DNA from 3 places in the Bradyrhizobium sp. USDA 4449 genome. Region 2 is predicted to be linked to each of the others. Evidence: riboswitches for the same ligand, from Rfam matches in the RefSeq annotation. Region 2 holds a riboswitch; each other region holds the start of a gene.
What was found. Region 2 has a riboswitch for cobalamin ahead of ACVIIW_RS22610 (DUF1636 family protein). Riboswitches for the same ligand answer to the same signal wherever they lie in the genome.
Positions count from the first base shown of each region.

Region 1 (6,392 bases), 1.5 Mb from region 2:
TGACCTAAGCGGACCGCGCTACATCCATTAGAGCCGGCGGGCCAACAGCGCGGAACTCATTTCGCCGCGAATTCTTAACGCGTCGCACTGCAGCTTTTCTACCCCTTGCTGTAGCAAGGCCGTGTAGATCGTGGCGGTCACCACCGCCGGCACCAATATGAGCAAGGCGCCTCCACTACCGCGGCTTACGGCCTCATGGAACTAGCGGCACTACGCTCTGGACAGAATCTGCTCATACAGGCACTCCGGCCATCAAGATCGGTAGGATGCTCGGAGCCCACATCATAGCCGCAGCCATCCACGAGCATTCGCCCGCGCCAAAGGGGCCGCGGAGCTGATCGACTACACTGCGCAAGATTGGAGGAAGACCCATTCCCTGATGAGCCAGAGCTTCCCTTCACAAAAAAGCCTGACCAGTCTCAAACTATCTGACGACGAAAGGCGACGGGACGAGCAATAGAACGATTGGGCTGAGACGGGGATCATAATCGCCTCGTGCGGCGAAAAGGTTCAGCGAGCACTGCCTGATCATGCTTGGAACTTTGCTGCAGGGGCGCTCATGACAGAAGACGCGGAGTTTCATATCGACAAGCTGGCATATGCGGTTGCATTGCTAGATGGTGCCAAACGCATTCATTCCTCTGCACCCGGCGAAGATATTTCCCGAATAGGAATTCCCTTCTACCTTCTCATCGGCTTCAGCATCGAGAATGGCTTAAAAGCATTGCTGCAATTTCAGGGGCAGCATCAACCTGCGCTGCAGCGGTCCCACGACCTAGCGGATTTGTTAGCAAAAGCCGATGGACTTCGTGAGCGCCTTTGCCCCGGCGCTGCAAAGGACGCGGAACACCTCAGCCGCTATCACAAAGAGTATTGGTTTCGATACCCTGAGCGCGCCACAACTGCCGACGTCTATAAGGCCGAAAGCGCCTGCATGATGGTCGGCCACCTTTTAGTGGAGGTCGCTCATCTAATTGGCTACAGAGGATAGCTGGTCACTTTCCTACTCGCGCCGGCGGCTCGGACGCCCGCATGTTGCGCCAGCACCGGCAAGCAGCGCGGGCGCGACGCTGGCGAAAGTCTCACAGGGGTCCCACCCGAACCGGTTGGTGCTCACGCGCGCCCCCTAGAAGATCGCGTATGCGTGCAGCGATCTTCCGTGCCTCCTTCGGCCCGAGATTGGGCTTCACGCAATCGAGTATGTCTAACCATTGCCTCAGCCTCCCTGGCATTAAACGTCGCGACTTGGCGATCTGCTTGGCTCAGAGACTGATCGGCCGCACGGGCCTGACTGGCTGCAAGCACCGCAAGCGCTTGCGACCGCAGTGGGGTGATGTGCTGCTCGAATGAGTGCATCCGTTGGCCCCGTGGTGTCCCTGCCACGCACCCCTAACATCGGTGGCCAGCCCTCCCCCTTGGAACGGCAAGGCCGGCCACCTTGCTCCTGAGAGGGTCACGTTCTCCCTGGCGCCACCAGATAATAGCGCGGACAAGTAACCGGGGCGCCTATCAGAATTGGTGGGGACGAGAATGTAAGGTGGTGCGAGCATGCTCAGCGCCGTCGAGGTACATTCGGACGTGAAACCACAGCACGTTCATGGAAGGGTCGCAGATGGTGAAATGGTTCTACAAAACTCACGCTGGGGTGGCTCAGATCGTTCCCACTGGGGAGGATTTTACGGTCACGCTCGGTGATGAGACATTGGGGCGGTATGCTTCGCCAGCCTCCGCGGCCGAAGACTTGGCGAACGAGACATGCTCTTGGCCTTCGGCCGGAGACCCATCAAACCTGGGCATACCGGACAAAATCAGCCAGTGGCAGCGGGTGCGTTGACTTACGCTCCCGAGGGTCCTCGCCCCTGGTGATCACCGCCTGCTTGGATCATCCGCAGTCGAAGTTAGCGGCAACGTGACTCGGCGCCCGAGCCGTTGGAGGCAGAGCGCTGTCCCTGCAACGCACCGCCAACTTCGACACAGCCAGCCTCACAGCAGCGGAAGAAGCCGACGGTACGATACATTCATCAGGAAAAGCCCTGGCACAACTACCAGAACCGGTCGGCCCCACGTCGTCAGGCAATCTCTAAGCTGGTCCGACAGCCTGCAGAGACGGGAGACCCCGCATGGCAAAACGCGTGCGCATTCGTTGCATAAACACGTCTGACAGGCGAAACGCACATGAGAGAATCAAATTTGTCGGCGGGCTGAATTCAGACGGAACGCGATGGAGGCTATCCGTCGCGAAGACTATTGGAGATATCGAAAGCCGCGAGTGGGAGTTCTACGTCGAAGAATCAGGCATCACTGTCGAGGTCATCGTCGCGACCGACGGCCGACACAAGTACATCAAGACAACAGTGGATGGAATTCAACCGGACAATCTCCTCTCGCTCCCTGAGTGTCCGTGAGGGATCGCAGGCAGTGCGGGCGAGACTCGGCGCCTGTTGGCTTGGGGCATGACAGGACGCTGTCCCTGCCCCGCCCGCACTACCATAGAAGCTAGCGGCACGTGACTCGGCGCTGACCGTTCTGGTGCCATCGCGCTGTCCCTGCCACGTCCCGCTAACTCCGGGGCTCCGTATCCGCGCTGGCTGACCAAAAGCTGACGAGACTGCGCGGCCATCCATAAAACGAAAAGCGGCCCGTGTGAGCCGCTTGCCGTCGAGAACAATACAGACGAGCCTATGATGGCTGCGAGCGTCAAGCACACGACTGCTCGGGCAATAGCTTCGTGTTGACAATTACTGAGGACATCTATCTCAAGGGTTATTCGGTTGGCCACGAGGCGCTCACTAGAAAAGTCATCGGTGAGAGGACAGCTAGGCTGGCCTGATCGCCTTATGTTCGACCGGCCGGAGGCGCGGTCGATGGTCGGGACGCCGCCGGATAAGCTCGGGGCGCTTTTGAAGGCAGCCAAGGGATTTCAATGATCCTTCGGGTGCTATGAATCCACAGAACGAGGAGTCCTTTAGTCGCCTGTCGCATTCGAGCGGGTTCGGGTCGTGGAGCCCTCCACATCATAGCCGCTGAAAACAGCCGCCCACCATCAAAGGCGGCTGTGATCGTCTTGCGCCCGACCGCTGGAAACAGGAAGGGCAGAATCGTATCGTCGCCCATGGCCGGTGTGGTTGCCTCGATGATGTCAGCGCAGAATTGGTCTCAGCAACCGAATCTCACGTCCCATCAGCGGGTCAAACCACACTCGCCTCGCCAGCCACCCACAGGCCCTTCATCAATAAAGATGGGCTAGATACGGCCGAAAGCCGCCCACACCCCGTTTTCGCCGTCCCAGCTGCCGCGGCTTGCCGCCTTGGAGTACTCCGTGGCGCGCTGCTCGAAGAAATAGGCGTGCTCGACACCATTGAGAATCTCGACAAGCCACGGCAATGGATGCGCCTTGAGCTGGGTGAATCCGCCCTCCTTGGCCTCGAAGAAGCCGAAGACCGGGGCAATCCGCAGCTGGGTCAGTCGCCAGTCGGCGACATAGCGGACGTAGGCGTGGATCTGCTCAGCTCGCATGCCCTCGATCTTGCCGAGGCCGAAGGCGAGGTCGACGAAGTTCTCCTCCAGCTTCACCATGGTCTTGGCGACGTCGACGATGTCGTCACGGACAGTGCGCGTCACCGCGCCACGATGACAACCGCTCGCCGCTTACAGTTGCGGGGGCAGCCTCGGAATAGCCGTCGCCGGCGCACCGGGTTCCCTCTTAGCTTCCATCCTACGAGATGCGGGAATGGAACTGCAAGGCCAAAACAGAGCACGTGTGCTGCTATGCTGGGAGCGTTTGATTGCTCCCCACATCCAACGCTGTTGGGCCGGGGAACGGACGTCTTGCTTTCTTCGCACGTGATGCGGGCAATGTGCAAACTTGCTTGCGAATTTGTCCCCCCTTGAGAATGGCGGAGTTCTTCTCGGCTGGGCGCGTGGTGGCCGCGCGGCGGACTAATTCTAGCGTTAGCCCATCGCGGCGATAGCCGATAGCTCCCCACTTCGACGTCCTGATGTAGCTGCCGACATAGTTGCGGCTGGGGCCGCTCATCGCGGGTCAAGTATCCGGTCTAGCGGGGTTAACTCCTCGGCCGCACGGCCATCTCACAGGTTGTCCTACAAGTCTGGCTGAATCCTAGTGGCTCCGAAATCTCGTTGGCAGAGGATCCGGGAGCTTCGTCTATGCCAACGTATAGCTTTCGAAGGAGCGCCTCGCCTGCCATTCCTTTCTTGAGGCCGACGCGATAACTGGGACAGACAAGGCGCCGGAGGCCCAAGCTTTTTCTACGATTTTAGGTCGTGTTCTGGAATGCGAAATTTTAGGATGGCGAAATTCATGTGAACAGATTAGAGTGTGACGAAGTGTGGGCTAAGAGGTTGGATTGAAATTGACTCTCGGCTCTCCTCGCTGGACCAAACGAGAAGACGAACTGCTGCGCAAGCTTGTTGATGCCGGCACGCCTGTGAAATCCATTTGCGATACGCTCAATAGATCCGGGCTAGAGCTTCGCAGGCGCGGCTACTACATTGGCCTACCAAGGAAGTGGTTCAAGCGAACAGCCAACATCTGACGCTGTGAGGCGGCGCTCAGCAATAGGCAGTTCTTCCTGAACCCGGCTCTCAGTATGGCGGCAGTCCGAGGGACGACCGAGCACACCCGCAGCGCCGCGACCTTCGCCCGGTTGCCGGGCGGGCCAGCAAACGGCAATTCGGGAACAGCCCGAAGCGGTCGTCCGCGGCAATGTGCCCGCCCTGTCAGGGCAGACTGCCGCAATGCCGGCGCATCTAATCAAATGATCCGCGAGAAGCTCGACGCGGTCGGCATAGCCCGATTGACAGCTGATTTGCGCCGACCCCGTCAATTGGACCGCAGCGTCATCCTATTCGACACCCAGCTTTGAGACGATCGACGAAACCGGGAATTCCGAACCCGATCTCGTTAGATGCAGCATGTCGCTCGCAACAAGGGATTTGCCGACGCGCGTCAGGCATTCGCCCTTGTCGCAGAAAACCTCGCGCGTGGAAACACTCGACCCCCAGCGCGCCAGCGATGTTGCGCAACGTGAGGTCGCCTTATTAGGACCGCCGGCGGCGGCTCGGTGGACGTGCTGATCTCTGCATTTGGGAACCAAAAGATTGGCTCGCAGCTTGGCGAAACCGAACTTGACCACGCTTTCCGGCGATGCCGCCCGCTTCCTTGCCGGCGGCGAGTTTCCCGTCCCGATCCCGACCCAAACGACGAACGGCTTTCCAGCCCTCACAATCGACTTCAAGAAGTTCGGTGTCGAGTTGTGCTTCGTCGCCACCGTGCTCTCGCGCAGCGTGATCAACCTTCGGATCGAGCCGTCGGTCAGTGAACTTGATTTCGCCAATGCAGTGACGATCCAGGGGACGACCGTTCCACCCCTACCCGCCGCGATGCACGCACGACGGTCGAACGGCGCGACGGCCAGAGTTTCGCCATCGCCGGCCTGCTGCAGACTCGCAATCGCCAGGACGTTTCGCAACTTCCCTGGATCGGCTCGGTGCCCGTGATCGGGACCTTGTTCAGCAGCAAATCGTACCAGCAGGAGGAAACCGATCTGGTCATCATCGTCACGCCGCGCCTGGTTGCGCCGGCGGCACCCGGCCAGCAATAGGCATCGCCGCTCGACTCCCGACTTCCGGCAAACGACGTCGATTTCTTCCTCAATTGGTCAGATGGAAGTCCGCAAGCGCTACAAACGATTACGTCAATTCCGGTGGTGAAGTGAAGGGTCCGTACGGGCACATCATCGCTCCCGAGGTCAGGGCGCCCCTTCCGGCGCCGGCCGCTACTGTTGCCGACCAGCCGGTCGTGAAAACCCTCAACTAAAGCAAGCGAGAGATGACCATCAGGTATCTGGCTCTGCTCGCGCCGCTCCTGCTCGGCGGATGTTATGGCCTCGCCGGTCATGACGAGGTGGATCGCTACTTCCAGCGTTCGAACACCATCACGATGACCGCGGGCGATGCCAAGCAGGTCAATGCCGTCATGCACACGATCCATCCCTGGCCGCGATACGTCGGCGACCGCAGGATCGCTTACGACGCTCGTGCGTTGGTGCCGCGGTCACACGCTATGGCAAAACGCAACAGCCGGTGGATCAGCTTCCCGACATTAGCGATGCGACCAGGCAAATGGGTGTGCGGACAACGCCGACGCAGAACCTTAACATCGAGGGATTGGGGGCAGGTTCGTCAACCGGCGTGTCGATGCCGGTCGGCGGAACACCAGCTGGCAGGTAAAGGACGATGGGGCGTTGGGTTGAGTAATTTAGCGACGATATTTCCATAAGGCCGCTGAGCCGGGGGACAACGCTTATGCGGCGCATCATCTTAGTTCTAACTTGTTGCTGGTTGGGAATAGTCCTTGGCGGGTGTAAACA
Region 1 covers NZ_JBSRYD010000001.1:3,330,316-3,336,707, reverse strand. Annotated here, with positions in the region: gene ACVIIW_RS15735 (hypothetical protein) at 560-991, shown strand; gene ACVIIW_RS15730 (DUF3892 domain-containing protein) at 2,121-2,405, shown strand; gene ACVIIW_RS15725 (hypothetical protein) at 3,244-3,576, opposite strand; cobalamin riboswitch at 3,555-3,750, opposite strand; gene ACVIIW_RS15720 (hypothetical protein) at 4,368-4,556, shown strand; partial or broken gene ACVIIW_RS15715 (type II and III secretion system protein family protein) at 5,058-5,839, shown strand; gene ACVIIW_RS15710 (tetratricopeptide repeat protein) at 6,328-6,392, shown strand, end outside.
Region 1: another riboswitch for cobalamin. It lies ahead of ACVIIW_RS15725 (hypothetical protein); the one in region 2 lies ahead of ACVIIW_RS22610 (DUF1636 family protein).

Region 2 (6,392 bases):
TCCTCGCCTTCGCGTGAAAGAAGAAGGCATGCGCGAGCACGGTGGAAATCTCGATCTGGCCCGGCAGCGTTTCGGCGGACGCGCTGAAGACTGGATCGACCTGTCGACCGGGATCAACCGGCGGCCTTATCCCGTGGGCGAGATATCAGCACATCATTGGCAGGCTCTGCCGTCGCGTTCCGAGATCGAGGCCCTGCACCAGGCGGCTCAACGTGCCTATGGCACGATCGCGCCAGTTGTCGCGATGGGCGGTGCGCAAGCCGCCATTCAACTGCTGCCGCAGCTCGCGCCGCGCGGACGGGCGCGCATCCTCGGGCCGACCTACAACGAATATGCCCCTGTGCTGTCGGCCGCGGGATGGGAGGTCGAGGACGCCGGTGAACTCGATGCGCTCGCCGGCGCGAGCCTCGCCATCGTCGTCAATCCCAACAATCCCGACGGGCGCCGTGCCGCGCCGAAGGAATTGCTCGCGCTTTTGCCGCGCGTCGGTCATCTCGTCGTCGACGAGAGTTTTGCCGATGCTGTTCCCGAGCTCTCGCTCGCTTCGGAAGCGGGGCGGCCGGGGCTCTTGATCCTGCGCTCGTTTGGAAAGTTTTATGGGATTGCCGGCCTCCGGCTCGGCTTCGCGATTGGCCATGCGACTGACATCGCCAAGCTCGCGGCAGCATCGGGTCCGTGGCCTGTGTCGGGCGCGGCGATCGCGATCGGCTGCCGCGCCTTGCGCGATGACGCCTGGGCCAAGGCGACGACGGTGCGGCTTGCGCAGGATTGCGCGCGCCTCGATGAGATGGCGCAAGGGCAGGGCTGGCGGCTCGCCGGCGGCGCGCCGCTGTTTCGTCTCTACGAAACGCCTGACGCAATGGCCGCGCAGGGGAAGCTCGCGCGCCGCCAGATCTGGTCGCGCGTCTTCGCGCAAAATCGGACCTGGTTGCGCCTCGGTCTTCCGGGCGTCGAGTCCGAATGGATGCGCCTCGCCGGAGCCTTAGCGCGCTAGCGCGAGCAGGCCTTCGACGCCGAGATGCCTTTCGATGTGATCGGCCAACGCATCGAGCGCGCTCTCGACCCGGGCGCCATACGGGTCCTCACCCGCGGGAATGTCGAGCCCTGCAAGGAATGCCTTGCGAAAGGCGTCCGACGTGAACAGGCCATGCAGATAGCTGCCTTGCACGCGCCCATCGCGCGAGATCGCGCCTTCGAGCTCGCCATTCAGCTTGGCGAATGGACGCGCACGATCAGCCCCGTCGGTACGGCCGATGTGGATTTCGTAAGCGTGGATCGGTTGATCGGTCGCCGCGTGCACAGCCGCGACCCGTGTCAGCGTCTTCTGCGGGCTCATCACCGTTTCCACATCCAACAGCCCGAGGCCCGGCGTGTCGCCCGCGGGTCCTTCGATGCCGTCGGGATCAGCAACGCTGCGTCCGAGCATCTGGTAGCCGCCGCAGAGGCCGAGCACATGGCCACCCCTGCGGTGATGCGCGAGCAGGTCGATGTCCCAGCCCTGCGCGCGCAGGAACGCGAGGTCGCCACGCGTGGACTTCGAGCCGGGGATGATGACGAGACGCACGTCGCCCGGTATCGCTTCGCCCGGACGCACCATCACGAGATCGACTGAAGGCTCGAGCTTCAGCGGATCGAGATCATCGAAATTGGCGATCCGCGACAATGCGAGGCAGGCGATCTTGCGCTGGCCCGGCTTGCGGGCATCGCTTAGGCCCAGCGCATCTTCGGCCGGCAACTCGCCGGCCCGTGCGAACCACGGCAGTACGCCAAAGCCGCGCCAGGCGGTCCTTTGCTCGATCAGTCTGTAGCCGTCATCGAACAGCGTGGGATCGCCGCGGAACTTGTTGATGACAAAGCCCTGGACCATCGCGGCATCATCAGGTTCGATGACCGTCTTGATGCCGACGAGCTGGGCGATGACGCCGCCACGGTCGATGTCGCCGACCAGCACCACGGGCACGCCGGCCTTGCGGGCAAAACCCATATTGGCGATGTCGGCCTTGCGCAGGTTCACCTCGGCCGGGCTGCCGGCGCCTTCGACCAGCACCAGATCGCTGCGCGCCTTCAACCGCTCAAAGCTCTCCAGCACCGCGTCCATCAGCTGTGGCTTCATCGCCGCATAGTCGCGCGCGCGCGCGGTTGCGATGCGCTTGCCATGCACGATGACTTGCGCGCCGACATCGGTCTCGGGTTTCAGCAGCACCGGGTTCATGTCCGTGTGCGGCTCGACGCCCGCGGCGAGCGCCTGCAGCGCCTGGGCGCGGCCGATCTCGCCGCCATCGACGGTGACGGCGGCATTGTTGGACATGTTCTGCGGCTTGAACGGGAGCACGCGCAAGCCGCGCCGCGTAAACGCACGCGCGAGGCCGGCGACGATGAGCGACTTGCCCACGTCCGAACCGGCCCCCTGGATCATCAGCGCGCGTGCCGTCACGTTCAGAACTCGACGCCGGCCTGCGCCTTGATGCCGGAGCGGAACGGATGCTTCACCAGCGTCATCTCGGTAACGAGGTCGGCGATCTCGATCAGCTCGTCCTTGGCGTTGCGCCCGGTGAGCACGACATGCGTCATCGGCGGCTTCGACGTCTTGAGGAAATCGACGATTTCGCCGATGTCGAGATAATCGTAGCGCAGCGCGATGTTGATCTCATCGAGCACGACCATGCGCAGATTGGAATCGAGAATCAGCTCCTTTGCCTTCTCCCAGCCGGCGCGCGCAGCCGCGATGTCGCGCGCGCGGTCCTGCGTCTCCCAGGTGAAGCCTTCGCCCATGGCGTGGAACTGGCACAGTTCGCCGAAATGGCCGGTGAGCAGGCGTCGTTCGCCGGTATCCCAGGCGCCCTTGATGAACTGCACGACCGCGCAGGGGAAGCCATGAGCGACGCAGCGCACGATCATGCCGAAGGCGGAGGACGACTTGCCCTTCCCGGCGCCGGTGTGGACGATGATGAGCCCCTTTTCGCCGCTCTTGGTCGCCATGATCCTGTCGCGGGCGACCTTGATCTTCGCCATTTTTGCGGCGTGCTTCGCCTCGTTCTTCGCGTCTGTCTTGGCGTGGGTCTTGGCGTCTGTCTTGGCGTGGGTCTTGGCGTCGGTTTCGTCGGCCGTTTGGCTATCCGGTTCAGGCGTCATCTGACAGGGTCCTTCGGCTTGACAAGAGGCGGCCGGGGGCAAATGGTGGCCCGGCGTTGGTTCCTGTCCTATGACAGGCGAAGAGGGAATGCGATAGGGTCCGAATCGGCAAGATTGGGTCCAAAATGCAGCCGCCCCCGCGACCGTGACCGGAGAGATGCCCAAAGCCACTGACCCCCAGGGGATCGGGAAGGCGGGGATCGAAGGGCAAAGCCCTGCTCCGCAAGCCGGGAGACCTGCCAGCGCGGACGATTTTTGGACCGGCGGACGGGGTGTTCCGCGACGGGGAAACGAGCCTTCGCAAGAACGGTTCGTGGGCCTCTTCGCCTCCGGCTGATACTTCTGGAAGAGGCGATGACCGTCACACTGCATGTCTGCATCACCTGTCGCGCCGGCCAGACGCTCGGCGAAGGCGAGGTTACGCCCGGCAAGCGTCTGCATGGCGCGATCCTCGAGGCCGGTGTTCCCGACGGCGTCAAACTGGTTCCCGTCGAATGCCTCTCTGCCTGTAGCCAGGGTTGCTCGGTCGCGCTCAGCGCGCCCGGCCGCTGGTCCTATGTGTATGGCCGGCTCTCGGATGCCAACGCGCAGGAGGTCGTTGCCGGCGCCGCCGCGTATGCCGCCGCGCCAGATGGCCTCGTGCCCTGGCGCAGCCGGCCTGAAATCTTCCGCAAGCAATCGCTTGCCCGCATTCCCCCTGTTGTCACGTTGCCGGAGGCCGCCGAATGAACTCGCTCGCAAAAGTCCCGGTGACCGTCGTCACCGGCTTTCTCGGCTCCGGCAAGACGACGTTGATCCAGCATCTGCTCGGAAATCCCGGAGGCAAGAAGCTCGCCGTGCTGGTCAACGAGTTCGGCAGCGAGGGGGTCGACGGCGAGATCCTGAAGTCCTGCGCCGACGAGAACTGTCCGGAAGAGAACATCGTCGAGCTCGCCAATGGCTGCATCTGCTGCACCGTTGCCGACGATTTCATTCCGACCATGGAGAAGTTGCTCGCTCGCCCCGTGAAGCCCGATCACATCCTGATCGAGACCTCGGGCCTGGCATTGCCGAAACCGCTGCTGAAGGCATTCGACTGGCCCGAGATCCGCTCGCGCATCACCGTGGACGGTGTGATCGCGCTCGCCGATGCCGAGGCTGTCGCCGCCGGCCGTTTTGCACCGGACCCGGATGCCGTCGAAGCGCAACGCGCGGCCGACGGGAATCTCGATCACGAGACGCCGCTGTCGGAGGTGTTCGAGGATCAGATCGCCTGCGCCGACATCGTGCTGCTCACCAAGGCCGATCTTGCGGGTGCTGCGGGCATTGAAGCCGCCAAGGCCGCGATCACCGCCGAGATGCCGCGCCGCGTGCCGATGCTGCCCATTACCGATGGTGCGATCGACGCACGCGTCATCCTTGGCCTTGGCGCCGCCGCCGAGAACGATCTCGCCGCGCGTCCCTCGCATCACGACGGCGAGGAGGAGCACGAGCACGACGATTTCGCCTCTCTCGTGATCGATCTCCCTGAGATTGCTGACGTCGATGCGTTGCTCGCATCGGTCCAGAAGCTGGCGCGCGAGCAGAACGTGCTGCGCGCCAAGGGCTATATCGCGGTCGCGGGCAAGCCGATGCGGCTGCTGCTGCAAGCGGTCGGCGAGCGCGTGCGCCACCAGTTCGACAGGCCCTGGGGCGCAGGTCTCAGGCAATCAAAGCTCGTCGTGATCGGCGAGCACGGCGATATCGACGAGGCTGCGATCAAGGCGGGATTGGGAGTCTGATGCACGTCGTCTTCCGCGAGAGCCGCGGTCTGGAGGAGACCGCGACGCCAAGGGACATCGGCCAGGACCCGGCCGATCTCGTGGTGCTCTCGTTCTCGGATTCCGACCTTGCCGCCTTTGCAGCGGGCTGGCGGCGTGGCCGTGACAGCCTGCCGTCGTTGCGGCTCGCCAATCTCGCGGAACTACGTCATCCGCTCTCGGTCGACACCTATATCGAGCGCACGCTGTCGCAGGCGCGTGGCATTCTGGTGCGCTTGATTGGAGGCGAGTCTTATTGGCCCTACGGGCTCGCGGCACTCCAGCAACTGGCAAAAGATCGCAATATCGTGCTCGCCGTGCTGCCGGCCGATGGCCGCGACGATATCAGGCTCGACGCTTATTCGACTTTGCCGGTCTCGACGCTGCGCCGGCTCAAGGTGCTGTGCGACACCGGCGGTCCCGTTGCGGCGCAGGCGGCGATTGCGCAGCTTGCGCTGGCCTCGGGTCTCTATGCCGGGCCCGTCGTCGGCGAAATGACCGTGCCAGAGATGGGCTTTTACGATTCCGCGCGAGGCGTGATCGCCGCCGTCCCGAGCGGGGGGAAGCCGTCCGCGCTGGTGACGTTCTATCGCTCTTACCTCACTGCCGCGGACACTGGGCCGATCGACGCGTTGATCGCTGCGCTGCGCGAGAAGGGGTTTGACGCCTATGGCGTGTTCGTCACCTCGCTGAAGGCCGCGGGCGTCGCTGACTGGCTGCGAGACCATCTCGCCAGGAATCCTCCTGCCGCGATCGTCAATGCGACGGCGTTCTCGGCGAGGGGCGACGACGGCACGACGCCGTTCGATGCCGCGCCGTGCCCCGTGTTCCAGGTCGCGCTCTCATCGGCGCAGCGCGAGGACTGGACGGAGTCGCTGCGCGGCCTGTCGCCCGGCGATCTCGCGATGCATGTGGTGCTGCCGGAGGTCGACGGCCGCCTGTTTGCGGGCGTGGCGAGTTTCAAATCGGCCGGGATGCGCGATCCCGATCTGCAGTTCTCGCATCTGGCTCATCGGCCGGATGAGGAGCGCGTGAGGGCCGTTGCGGCACGTGTTGCGGCCTGGCATCGCCTGGCCGAGAAGCCCGCTGCGGAGAAGCAGCTGGCGATCGTGCTCTCGAACTATCCGGGACGACCGCACCGGATCGCGCATGCGGTTGGTCTCGATGCGCTGGCCTCGGTGGAAGCCTTGGCGTCTGATCTTGCCGATGGTGGCTTCAACCTTTCGCCCGTCGGAGCGCTTGGCGAGACGCTGGTCAAGCAAAAATTGACGTGGAGCGTTGCCGACTATCGCGCGGCGCTTTCGCGCCTGCCGCAAGCCTTGCAGGACGATCTCGCGCGAGCCTGGGGCGCGCCGGAGAACGATCCGAGCTGCCGTGACGGCGGCTTCCACTTCGCTGCGATCCCGTGCGGCCGATCGATCATCGCAGTCCAGCCCGAGCGCGGCGATGCGGCTACGCGCGATTCCGACTATCACGATCTCG
Region 2 covers NZ_JBSRYD010000001.1:4,861,677-4,868,068, forward strand. Annotated here, with positions in the region: gene cbiB (adenosylcobinamide-phosphate synthase CbiB) at 1-17, shown strand, start outside; gene cobD (threonine-phosphate decarboxylase CobD) at 29-994, shown strand; gene ACVIIW_RS22600 (cobyric acid synthase) at 983-2,416, opposite strand; gene cobO (cob(I)yrinic acid a,c-diamide adenosyltransferase) at 2,437-3,132, opposite strand; cobalamin riboswitch at 3,173-3,390, shown strand; gene ACVIIW_RS22610 (DUF1636 family protein) at 3,487-3,861, shown strand; gene cobW (cobalamin biosynthesis protein CobW) at 3,858-4,892, shown strand; gene cobN (cobaltochelatase subunit CobN) at 4,892-6,392, shown strand, end outside.

Region 3 (6,392 bases), 1.2 Mb from region 2:
CCAAATGCTGCTTAACGACTTCGATGCTCGCCCGACCGTGTGGCTGACCGGCAAGTATTTTCAGAATGGACAGCTGAAAACTCACGCGCTCGCCATCGAGGCAAATAAACTCTCCATATCAATGATCTTGAGGTAAGCTCTTCAGCCGTGCGCAGCTTTTCAAAAGAAGCCGTCCTCCTCAAGCCCTTAATGCACGATAACCACTTCGCTTCGGGTGCGAAAACCAACGCTTTGGGCGGCATCTGCGACGCCCTCCCCAGAGTGTTCCGAAGAATGATGCAGCATGGCTGTGCCGCCTAAGACTGTGTCACGGTCTCAACTACCGCCTTCCCCCGATTTGGGATCAAGCGACGTCGGTGGTAGCCTCGCTGTTGCACATCATGTCGAATGACGTCGCTCACGGAACGAACCGCCCGCTTCCTTCGCTTCCAATTCAAGCCCAATCCCGCGGGGATCGCAAAGCCTTTCGGGACGACCAAGAGATGTCTTCGATTCAGATATATATCGAACATATCGTCCCTCTTTTGACGCGAGCGTAGATCGGTCATGCATTCATTTGGTGACATCGAAGCAACAGTCTTCTCTAAAGTCGCTGGACGGCCAAATGATACTCCAGCAATCGTTCTGACGCACGTGAAGATCGCCTCGGCTACGCGGCCGTTGCCTCAGGGTTCAGGAGAGCTGAGGCTTCAGCTCGAAAGGACCACGTGAACGGATTAACCTCATGCAAGTGGTGCTCGAAGCACGAGCACATCAGCGAAGATTGTCCAATCACGGACACTCTTTTGCTTGCAGAAATCGATCTCCGCCTGCTGAGCGGCAGCACCCAGGGAGGCCGCATCGACCTGGAACGCTGCCTGGCGCGCACGATGTCCGCCGCCGGTATCGTCACAAACATGTCTTGATAAACCGAACGGTAAATGAAGGCATGGTCTTGTCTTGATGTGGTTTCGCCCGACCATTACTCCCACTTCGGGCGAGAGTTTTTGATCTGCCTCAATCAGCTTCTAAATGGGTTTGTCCCGCTCCCTCAGGAACAGACCGCGCGGCTGAGGGTCCTGTTGCCTCGAGGAAGCGCGATCGCCCCTGTCGAACCTGTCATATCGCCCGCTACTTTAGGCCGGTGACCGGGGCCTCGTAGGCTCCTCATGCAAAAACGGGGCTTTGACCGAGAAATGTCTCGCCCGGGCGTGTCCGGCTCGTAGCGGCCCGTCGAGCTCCGCTATTCTCGGAAGCGCAATTGCTTTTGACCCCTATCAATGCTGCGGCAGCAGCTGACTTCCGCTAGAAGTTGCTCCCCCGTAACCGCCGCATGGCTGTCCGAAATACTTGGTTTGCCGTTATGCTTTTCCGTCCGACAGCAGTGAGCGGTTGTTAAGACAGCTGCCAAGCGCACCAGAGCCGCACCAAAATTACCTGAACATGATAAGCTGCGCCGCTTGCGATGACCTCTACATCATTGACCTGCGAATCAGCCCGATGACGTGTCCGAGCGCGACTATGCGAGTCGTAATGGTGTCCACTGGCTCCGACGTCTTTCCCCCTCTCGCTGAGCGATCTGCCGCGCTCGCGAGGGCGCGTTTGACGTCACCGACAAGCCAACGATGGTGACGCGCAGGCAAGAAAGTCTCTCACCAACAAAGGATGTGACATGACAGCATGTTGGACCATAGCACCGCCGCCGGTGGGATTGCTGGAAATACCGGCCGCCGGTCTAGCTTTGCGGAAAGCGACAAATGCCAACGGCGGAGGTTGTGACCTGATCCAGCCGGCGGCACGGCCGATAGCCTTATGTCGCGGCCGGCGCCATCGAGACCGCGTACCGTCTTCGGCCCTATCGAGCGTGAATCTGTCTACGCGCACATTGGCGCATCTGGCTTGGATAGCAGCTTCCATCTCCGCAAGCATCGGCGTGCGCTTGAGAAAGAACTGCCTGTCCGGACTCTTGATTCGAACCGTAGGCGATTCTCCCTCGGACCGCGACAAAGTAGCGCGACGCGTCACCGTCTCATCGGACGCCGCTCCATCCCCGGCCCATCAAGGGCCGGGTACTTTGGTTCGACATTGTGGAGCACGCAAATCACCACTAGCGAATTAACCTCGTCGACAACAGACTAAGCTCGGGATCAATGGTTTTGCGGATCGGATGCAGCGCGCAGCTCGCGGGCGGCAGCGACCATGTTGACCAACGCGGGCCGCACTTGCTCCCATTTGCGCGTTTTTAGGCCGCAGTCCGGATTGACCCAGAGCTGCGATTTCTGCAAACGCGCCTGAGCCAACACCATCAGTTCCTTCATTTCGCTCGTCCCGGGAACGCGTGGAGAGTGGATGTCGTACACACCCGGTCCAATTTGATTTGGATACCTGTACTCTGTGAATACGTTCAGTAGCTCCATTTTAGAGCGCGACGTCTCAATCGATATTACATCCGCATCCATTGCGGCGATTGCGCCGATGATGTCGTTAAACTCCGAGTAGCACATATGTGTATGGATTTGCGTTTGATCGCTAACGCCGGACGAGCAGATGCGGAAACAATCTCCCGTCCAATCGAGATATTCGTTCCACTCCGATCGGCGCAATGGCAATCCTTCGCGGAGTGCGGGTTCGTCGATCTGGATCATGGCTGCACCGGCATCCTCGAGATCGCGGACTTCGTCTCGGATTGCGAGCCCAAGCTGACGGCAGACCTCACTTCTAGGAAGATCATCGCGAACAAACGACCAATTCAGGATTGTCACCGGTCCGGTCAACATCGCCTTCATTGGCTTGCTCGTTAGTGACTGCGCGTAGCGCCACCATTCTACGGTGATCGGCTTCGGCCGCACTACATCGCCAAACAGGATCGGGGGACGAACGCAGCGCGAGCCATAGGACTGCACCCATCCATTGCTGGTCGATGCGAAGCCTGCGAGTTTTTCGCTAAAGTACTGCACCATGTCATTGCGCTCAAATTCGCCGTGCACAAGGACATCAAGCCCAATGTCTTCCTGCCAACGTACAGCGCGGGCTATCTCCTCCTTAAGAAACCTGTCATATTGTTCGTCGCTCATCGTGCCTTTCGCATGCGCCGCACGAGCACCTCGGACCTCAGCCGTCTGTGGAAATGATCCGATCGTCGTCGTAGGGAACGCTGGTAGTCCGAAGCGCACCCTTTGAATCTCGGAACGACGGGCAAATGGGCTCGTTCGCCGGCGCATCTTCTGGTCGATCGCCCTCATCCGGGCAGCAACATTCGCATCATGGATCTTCGGCGAACTCCGGCGGGCAGTCACAGCGCATTCCGACTCGGCAAGAGCTTGCCCGACATTCCGGTCGCCAGCGAGTGCCCGCGCCAGGATCGCAAGCTCACGCATCTTCTGAACCGAGAAGGCGAGCCAGCTCTTGACGTCGGAAGTGAGCCCGGTCTCTAGTTCAGCATCGACTGGTACGTGAAGCAACGAGCAGGATGGAGCTAGCTGTACACGGTGTTTACCGAGCTTCGCGATCGCGGGCTCTAGCCTCTGGCGTAGCGACGACAAGTTCGACCTCCATACATTCCTGCCGTCGATGACACCGAGCGACAAGACGAGATCAGCTCGCCCGTCAGCAATGATCTGCTCCAATAACTCCGGCGATCGAACCAGATCGACGTGCAGGCCGGACACTGGCAGGCTCAAGGCAGTATCCAGATTGTCGCCTAGTGCGCCGAAATAGCTGGCAACCAAGATTTTGATAGCCGGTCCCTCCTTTGCCAACCGGTTATAGGCATGTAGCAAGGATTTTCGCGCCGCCTCGTCCAGATCAAGGACCAGGCTGGGCTCGTCAAACTGAACCCATCTTGCCCCTCGTTTGGCCAATTCATGAAGAACCTCGATATAGACCGGAATCAGATCATCCAACAGGGAGAGGGGCTGGAACGAGTTATCGGCACTCTTGCCGAGCTTTAGGAATGTGACCGGTCCGATAAGAACGGGGCGGGTTTGAAAGCCCAGACCCTTTGCTTCCTCATATTCTTCAATGGGTTTGCGAGAGCACAGCCTGAACGCCTGTCCCTTGTGAAACTCTGGAACCATGTAGTGGTAATTGGTGTCGAACCACTTGGTCATCTCCTGCGCTGGCGCGCCAGATCCTCGTAGGCCGTGACCGACACTCGGGTCGAGGTCGTCGCATTGCGATCCGCGGGCCATGGCGAAGTACGTCGCAAGGGAAACGGATTCTCCCTTCGAATCGTAGATCTCCGGGATCGCGCCAACCATGACACTTGTATCGAGCACTTGATCATACAGCGAGAAGTCATTCGACGGAATGATAGTGACGCCGATAGAGCTCTGACGAGCCCAGTTCGCTGCGCGCAGGCCGGATGCGTCCTCTTGCAACTGCTGTTCGCTTATCCTACCGGCCCAATACCTTTCGAGAGCGAATTTCAGTTCACGGCGTGGACCGATGCGTGGCGTTCCGAGCGTAGCAACGGGAAGAGAGAGAAGAGACATAGCTTAACCCCTGTTGGGGACAAGGCCATGGCGGACGCAGGCAGTCGAAGTCGCGCATGCGACAGCTGCTTGGCGCACCACCGAGACACCCCGCCCGTGGACCAATATTTTGCCGGGGCAGGTCTCCTGGCTTGCAGGTCGTCGCTGCTGTCCGGCCTTCCCGAAGCCGTGGAGGCTTCAGTGACATCGTTGGACAGTGGCTCGCCGCTCACAGTTGCGGGGGCAGCGCCGGCATTGCACCGGCTTCCCTCTTAGCTCCGGATCGAACACGCCCCGGAGAACCTCGACGACCTGGATTATCGGTAGGAGACCTTTCCCGTCAACCTCTCAGATTGTGTACCAAGCTAGTCTGCGACATCTGGTAAGCGAATGACCGTTGACCGGCGAATGACTGTGCGTCTCAACGATTAACCGCCACCCGGAAACATTGGCTGGTCAGAGATCGCGTGTCAGAAAGTCTCGAGTGAGCATCGGTAGCTGCCATGGGATGCCTCTGCACGCTATGGCGATGGCAGGGACAAAGGCAGCGTTCGCGGCGAGGACTACCGCCATTTCGAGCAGATGCAGCGTTCGACGCGGCTTCGTTTCAGCGTTCGCCCAGCAGCTGCACCGGGCAGCGGCTTCTTTGCTAAAGGATCCGCATCGATAGCGGAGGTTTTTTCGGCGCACTCGGGCACCACACGCGGCGCGCCGATTGATCGCCTGCCAGCCAGACTTCAACGTCGGCGGCTAACTCGGCTTCGTGTCGCTGGCCGGCATGTAGGTCAACGAAGAAGGCGATCGTGAAGCACACCGTTCAATGGTGGCAGCGGCACTCCAAGCCGGGATCAGATTTCCATCCGAGGCGCTCGCTTCTTCTACTGCGGGACAAGGGGGTCCAAGCTGCGGCCGATGCGCCGAATGGAAGCATCGAAACATGCGCACGTCGGAAAGGCGACAAGAACACACAAAATCGATGCGTATTTTCGCCCATTGCCTGGCACGAAGAATGCAATCCGTCGGCATGCCCAGACTGCTGCTGCTGGGCATGCCAGCTCAGCCAATTGGAATGCTGTCGCTGACAGGGAAGTTAGCGCCGCGTGACATAGGCAACGGCGTCGAACAGCCTTATCGCGTCGTCGCTAACTTCTTGCCTCTCGCTCAGAGCAAGTTCAAGTCACCTGCTGCCTAAGTCTCTGGATGGGAGACGCCGAGGTTATGAAGAGACTGTTTGCAAGACCCCTGCTATATCTGTGGCTAGGTGCATCTCTAATCTGCCTCGCCTGGCCGGCCGCCACGAGCAGCCGTATCCGGTCGGTCGACAGCCCCCTTATCGAGAGATTCAAGTCGGCTTGGCGGGCGCAAGATGGTGAAACGGTAGAACAAATCATCTCCAATGTCTCGAAGGTGGCACAGTTCGTCCCCCAAATGTGGGGCGTCGCTGAACTTGGCGGAGACGACTTTGTTTTCGTTTCGTGGACCAGGCACCAACACAACAAATCGGACGAACACTACGTTATCACCTGGAAAGTCGGGCTCGATGGTACAATTGAACTTGCGTCAACCTACGCGCAGCCGATGGAATTAGGCTGGCACGCGCTCGCACTCTCGTTGATCGCCAGTGAAGTCGCAGATGGCGAAAGGAACGCAAACCTTCGCTTTCTACACGATCTGTCGAACTTCAATTTTGTGACTACCCCCCAAGGTCGGCTCGGCGATGTTCTTCGGAAAGGCCGATGCACTATCGTTGAAGCTGTGGTAGATTACTTACCGAAGCCCAATCACAAGCCGACCCAGAAAGGTGATCTGTGGCGCGTTCTCCTATTAGTAAACTGTAATATCCAAGGACCACGTTATTTTACACACAACGGGGTCATCACTTTCGAGAAGAGCGAAGTAAAAGATTGGGGAGCCACAGTCCAGCTTTGCCAAGCATATCGC
Region 3 covers NZ_JBSRYD010000001.1:3,630,952-3,637,343, reverse strand. Annotated here, with positions in the region: gene ACVIIW_RS16910 (hypothetical protein) at 1-85, opposite strand, end outside; gene ACVIIW_RS16905 (hypothetical protein) at 708-905, shown strand; gene metE (5-methyltetrahydropteroyltriglutamate--homocysteine S-methyltransferase) at 2,127-4,472, opposite strand; cobalamin riboswitch at 4,572-4,773, opposite strand; gene ACVIIW_RS16895 (hypothetical protein) at 5,389-5,643, shown strand.
Region 3: another riboswitch for cobalamin. It lies ahead of metE (5-methyltetrahydropteroyltriglutamate--homocysteine S-methyltransferase); the one in region 2 lies ahead of ACVIIW_RS22610 (DUF1636 family protein).